2 regions of the Buttiauxella sp. genome follow, and region 1 is predicted to be linked to the other one. Evidence: predicted binding sites of a transcription regulator. Region 1 holds the regulator's gene; the other holds the start of a gene.

Region 1 (3,263 bases):
CGCCGAGGCATCAGTTTGTAAATCTTGCTGAATGGCAGCGAAAGCAGGCAGATACATGTCTGTGGCGAGGAAGCCCAGCACACTTAATCCAGCCAGCCAGATAAGAAATCCTTTTGAAGGTTGCATATTATTCTCTTGATTTAACGTGCAGGTTAATTACGGCGAGAGTGTACGGAGTGCAATTACGCTTGTGAAACGCTAATATTTGTAGGTTGCGTTCAAAAATTTTGTGAGCAAAGAAATGTGGTCAGAATACTCGCTGGAAGTCATAGATGCGGTGGCGCGCAATGGTAGCTTTAGTGGTGCAGCCCAGGAGTTACACCGCGTTCCGTCTGCCATTAGTTATACGGTGCGGCAACTTGAAGACTGGTTAGCCGTTCCGCTGTTCGAACGGCGGCACCGCGATGTGGAATTAACCCCCGCTGGCGTCTTTTTTCTCAAAGAAGGCCGCTCTGTTATCAAAAAAATGATGACGACACGGCAACAGTGCCAGCAGATCGCAAATGGATGGCGCGGACACCTGGCTATTGCGGTTGATAACATTGTTAAACCGGAGCGAACGCGGCAACTGGTGCTGGATTTTTATCGCCATTTTCCGGACATCGAACTGCGTATCTTCCAGGAAGTGTTCAACGGTGTGTGGGATGCGCTGGCGGATGGGCGTGTCGAAGTGGCGATTGGGGCGACTCAGGCGATTCCTGTTGGGGGGCGTTATGCTTTCCGCGATATGGGAACCTTGAGCTGGCGTTGTGTGGTGGCTTCCACACATCCACTAGCACAGCGCGGTGGGACGCTAAGCGATGATGACCTGCGTGACTGGCCATCGCTGGTGCTTGAAGATACTTCGCGTTCATTGCCTAAACGCATTACCTGGCTTTTGGATAACCAACGCCGGGTGGTGGTGCCTGACTGGCAGTCCGGTTCGGATTGTTTGAGCGCGGGTTTGTGTATCGGCATGGTGCCACTGCATATCGCCAGACCGTGGCTGGCTTCCGGGCAATGGAGCGAGTTAACGCTCGATAATCCTTTTCCTGACGCAGCATGCTGCCTGACCTGGCGGCAAAACGATGCATCGCCCGCATTGGCCTGGTTGTTAGATTATCTTGGGGATAGCGAGACGATGAATCAGGAATGGTTGCAGGAGCCTGAATAAATCAGGCTCCACGAACGGATTTCTCAGGTCGGATAAGCGCAGCGTCATCCGACATTAACTTAACGGCGATAGTCGCGGAACGGACCGTCGGCCACTGAACGGCGTTCAATCAGACGTGGATGCACTTCAATGGACTGCGACTCTTCGCGTTTGTTGACGATCCTGTCCAACAGCATGTTAAACGCTGTTTCACCCAGCGAATCTTTCGGCTGGTGGATGGTGGTTAGTGCCGGTGAGAAGAAACGCGCGTTACGCACGTTGTCATAACCGATAATGGAAATATCCTGCGGCACGCGCAGTCCCATTTCATCAGCGGCACAAATTGCGCCCATCGCCATGATATCGCCTCCACAGAAGACGGCGGTAGGGCGTTGAGGCTGGCCGATGATCTGCTGCATCGCGCGGTAACCCGATTCAGGTTCAAAGTCACCCTGAACAATCCAGTTATCTGGAATAGAAATACCCGCTTCTTCCAGCGCTTTCATAAAGCCTGCGTGGCGACCGCCGCCAGTGTTACGTTCCATCTGACCTGGGATCGCACCAATTTCGCGGTGACCGCGTTCAATCAGATAACGACCCGCCAGGTAACCACCGTGGAAGGCATTATCCACTACCGAGTCGGTGAAATCGGCCCGCGCTTCGCCCCAGTCCATCACCACCATCGGGATGTGACGGTACTCTTCAAGCATGGAGAGCAAGGATTCTGGATATTCAGAGCACATCACCAACAGGCCATCGACACGTTTTTGCGCCATCATTGATAAGTAAGCGCGCTGTTTTTCAAAGTTATTGTGTGCGTTACCCAAAATCAGGGTGTAGCCTTTTTCAAAGCAGCTATTTTCCACCGCTTCGATGATCTCGGCAAAATAAGGTGCTTCGCTGGAAGTGGCAAGCAGACCAATCGTTTTGGTGTGATTAACTTTCAGGCTTCGTGCTACCGCGCTTGGCGAGTAGTGCAATTCTTTAATTGCAGCCCAAACCGCGTTGCGTGTCTCTTCCGCCACAAAACGGGTTTTGTTAATCACATGTGATACGGTTGTAGTGGAAACGTTTGCGCGCTTCGCCACGTCCTTGATTGTCGCCATTAAATTTCACTCCGGGCCATATCGTAAACCCCTGATTACTAATGTGTTAAACGTTTGCGTACGCTGACTCCAAAGGCAACATGGTGGTTGCGGGTATGCCGGGATTGCGACATAAAACGGGAGGAGGGCATTGAATTGACGATACGCAATAAATTAGCGAGGGATTTTGGCCTATCCAGGGGAAAAGTGGAAGAGGGAAAATGGATATCAGGTTAAAACCTGGAGGATTTTTATCTCTGATTGTGGGAAAATCACCCGGACACACCGATTGTATGCCCAAATCAGTTCGATTTGCAGGTAGGTGGCAAATGAACGAATCCCGATGAACTTACTCAAGTAAGTGATTCGGGTGAGAGAGTGAAGCCAACAACCCTGCAAATTGAAGTGAGAAGGGCATGGGGAATAAAAGGAGTTTAGTGATGAGTACCGATCTGAAATTTTCAATCACGACCACGGTTATTGTTTTGGCTTTGATTGTTTGCGGCGCACTGACTGCCGTTCTGCACTGATTAAAATGGGCCGCAATCGCGGCCCATATCATTTCCCCCGTCATACTTCGAGCTTCAGGTGCGTTGGCTGCGCTCATTCACCCTGGTCACTTACTCCAGTAAGCTCCCGGGGATTCATGCGCTTACCGCCTTCCAGCAACTCGAATTATTTAGGGGGTATGCGATTAGATAGCCAGATTCTTCGCAACAAACGCCCAGTTCACCAGCGCCCAGAAATGCTCGAGGTAGTTAGGACGAGCATTACGGTAGTCGATGTAATACGCATGTTCCCACACATCAACCGTCAGCAGTGGTTTAGCCGCTGTAGTCAGTGGGGTGCCCGCGTTGGAAGTAGAAACGATCGCTAATGCGCCATCTTCCTGTTTAACTAACCATGTCCAGCCTGCGCCAAAGTTCTTGATAGCAGCATCAGTAAACTGCTGTTTAAACTCAGCAAAGCTCCCGAAGGACTTGTTGATCGCTTCCAGAAGCTCGCCAGTTGGTTCGCCGCCTGCGTTAGGTGCCAGGCAGTTCCAG
Region 2 (3,263 bases), on a different contig from region 1:
TGTGGCGGCACCGTCTGCCGGAACACTGTCTGACTAAATATAGGATGCACAGCATGGTTACTTTTCATACTAATCACGGCGATATCGTAATCAAAACTTTTGATGATAAAGCGCCAGAAACTGTTAAAAACTTCCTCGAGTACTGCCGCGAAGGTTTCTACGCCAACACCATTTTCCACCGTGTGATCAACGGTTTCATGATCCAGGGCGGCGGTTTTGAACCGGGTATGAAGCAAAAAGAGACCAAAGACACCATCCAGAATGAAGCGAATAATGGCCTGAAAAACACTAAAGGTACGCTGGCAATGGCACGTACCCAGGCGCCACATTCTGCAAGCTCCCAGTTCTTTATTAACGTGGCTGACAACGATTTCCTGAACTTCAGCAGCGAAAGCATGCAAGGTTGGGGTTACTGCGTATTTGCCGAAGTCGTTGAAGGCATGGACGTAGTAGAAAAAATCAAAGGCGTGTCCACGGGTCGCAGCGGTATGCACCAGGACGTTCCTAAAGAAGACGTGGTAATCACTAGCGTAACCGTAAGCGAATAATTCGCCCGATGGCGATGACGCTTTTTATCGCAGATTTGCATCTGTGTTCAGAAGAACCGGCGATCACCGCCGGTTTTCTGCGTTTTCTGGCGGGCACGGCGCGGGAAGCGGACGCACTCTATATTCTTGGCGATCTGTTCGAAGCCTGGATTGGTGATGACGACCCCGAACCGCTGCACCGCCAAATAGCTCTGGCGATAAAAGAGCTGGTTGATTCTGGTGTGCCCTGCTTCTTTATTCATGGCAACCGCGATTTCCTGCTCGGTAAACGTTTCTCGCGCTTAAGCGCAATGACGTTGCTACCCGAAGAACAGGTTGTCGATTTGTACGGTCGCAAGATGTTATTGCTGCACGGCGATACACTTTGTACCGACGACCACGGTTATCAGGCTTTCCGTAAAAAAGTCCACCAGCCCTGGCTGCAAAGTTTGTTCCTCGCACTCCCCCTGTTTATCCGCAAGCGTGTGGCCGCCAAAATGCGTGCCGACAGTAAAGCCTCGAATAGCAGTAAATCGATGGCAATCATGGATGTGAACGCAAATGCTGTGATTGACGCTCTTGAGCGCCATAAGCTTCAGTGGATGATCCACGGTCATACCCATCGCCCTGAAATTCACGCTCTTTCTGCAAACGGAAAACCCGCGTTTCGCTGCGTGCTTGGCGCCTGGCATACACAAGGGTCGATGATTAAAGTCACAGCCCAGGACGTCGAGTTAATTCCCTTCGAATTTTAATTCATAACCCAGAAAAATATAAACTGCGAATATATTGGCAGCATAATTAACATTGCATTTATATGTCAGGGGTAGACAATCTTTTTTTCATCTAAAAGGATTACCCGTGAAAAACTTAGCAAGATGTTTCTGGATTGGATTTTCTATCAATTTATTTTCTGCAATGATCTTCAGTATCGTTTTTAATTATCTGGCATATGAATTGTTGATGGTAATAAGCAATCGAGATCTAATGATTGTTTTATATCTTATACAAAACCTGCTTTGGGGAGCGCTGGCCGTTGTATTCGTTGCTGCCTTTCTTTTCTCACGCTGGCGGCAGCTGTCTGTATGGCTGATGTCCATCGCCACCCTTGCTCTATTGCCTGTGGGAGCTTTTCTGCTCCACGGTATTTTACGCAGTAACAGCCTTGCTGGTTTTAGTAAACTCGCTTCTTTATCGAAAAAAGAAAATATGGAATGGGAGCAGGTTTATTTATATAACTCCGATAAAGTCATGATCACCTGCGCCGTTTTTTTAGGGCCGGGTTTAGGCCTGGCCTTTAGTTCTGGCTCACTACCCGGAATCATGCTTGCATCGATAGCCGCCGTCTTCCTGTATAACGGGTACCGTTTACATAAGCGCCCGGTGCTGGCCTGGACTACAGAAACGGTCGTCATTACCCCTAATTTATTTTCCGATCCTTTACTTATTCCCCCCGTATTCATTAAAGAAATAGGCATTAACGAAGTCGAAATCGTGATTGATATGGAATATGGCGATCGCACAGAAAAAATTCGTCTGAAAAAATCCTCTATCAAAAATGCGGATCTCAACGTCCTGGAACAGCAATTTTCACAGTACTTGCAAAGGGTCAATCAAGGCGAAAATGAATTAGCTCAAAGCGAATAATTTTCCTCAGTAACCTGGTATACAAAGCAATAACCGGATGACCTGAGCTTTATTTTGTCGCAGTCAGGCATCCGCCGTCATACTTCACTTCGCAGGTATAGAACGTTGCTCATCTGGCATTGCGTGATTATGTGATAAAAAACAGGGAAGAGTAGTACAAACTGCCGTTAACAATCGTTACGCAACCGTTTTCCTTGCTCTATGTTCATGCTATTCTCTGAGCCCTTCTGACCGACCGAGCCACGTTCGGTGATGTTTGCATACCCACAGGAGTTTTGAGACGCATGTCCTCCAACCAGACCCCGGCGCGTATCGCCATTGTCATGGGTTCCAAAAGCGATTGGGCCACCATGCAGTTTGCCGCAGAAATCCTCACAACCCTTGATGTCCCCCACCACGTTGAAGTGGTCTCCGCTCACCGCACTCCCGATAAACTCTTCAGCTTTGCCGAACAGGCAAGCCAAAACGGTTATCAGGTGATTATTGCGGGCGCAGGCGGTGCGGCGCATTTACCGGGCATGATCGCGGCAAAAACCCTGGTTCCAGTGCTGGGTGTGCCAGTGCAGAGCGCGGCTTTAAGCGGCGTCGACAGTCTCTATTCCATTGTTCAAATGCCACGTGGGATCCCTGTCGGAACGCTGGCTATCGGAAAAGCAGGTGCCGCTAACGCCGCACTGCTGGCGGCACAGATCCTCGCGCTGCACGATAAAGAGTTGAATCAGCGCCTGGAAAACTGGCGTCAAAGCCAGACCGACGAAGTGCTGGAAAACCCGGACCCACGGGGTGAAGCATGAAACGCGTTTGCGTGCTGGGGAATGGCCAGTTAGGCAGAATGTTGCGCCAGGCGGGTGAACCGCTGGGTATCGCAGTCTATCCGGTTGGCCTTGATGCTGAGCCGGAAGCCGTGCCCTTTGCGCAAAGCGTGATTACTGCAGAAATTGAGCGCTGGCCTGAAACCGCCCTCACCCGCGAACTGGCTCGCCACAACGCATTTGTGAATCGTGATGTGTTCCCGATTATTGCCGACCGCCTGACACAAAAACAGCTGTTCGATAAGCTTGCGCTGGCGACTGCACCGTGGCAACTGCT

Evidence for each region. The regulator PurR, encoded in region 1, represses purine synthesis genes. The targets are predictions, from matches to a motif close to CANGCAAACGTTTGCNTG.
Region 2: purE (5-(carboxyamino)imidazole ribonucleotide mutase) is a predicted target of PurR. The motif match lies at 2,353-2,370, and genes of this name have one in related genera.

The regions. Positions count from the first base shown of each region.
Region 1 covers NZ_JBAVHX010000010.1:299,835-303,097, forward strand. Annotated here, with positions in the region: gene punC (purine nucleoside transporter PunC) at 1-126, opposite strand, end outside; gene punR (DNA-binding transcriptional activator PunR) at 242-1,153, shown strand; gene purR (HTH-type transcriptional repressor PurR) at 1,213-2,238, opposite strand; gene WBL83_RS10195 (YnhF family membrane protein) at 2,658-2,747, shown strand; gene sodB (superoxide dismutase [Fe]) at 2,912-3,263, opposite strand, start outside.
Region 2 covers NZ_JBAVHX010000009.1:10,716-13,978, reverse strand. Annotated here, with positions in the region: gene ppiB (peptidylprolyl isomerase B) at 54-548, shown strand; gene lpxH (UDP-2,3-diacylglucosamine diphosphatase) at 563-1,282, shown strand; gene WBL83_RS07045 (hypothetical protein) at 1,389-2,174, shown strand; gene purE (5-(carboxyamino)imidazole ribonucleotide mutase) at 2,459-2,968, shown strand; gene purK (5-(carboxyamino)imidazole ribonucleotide synthase) at 2,965-3,263, shown strand, end outside.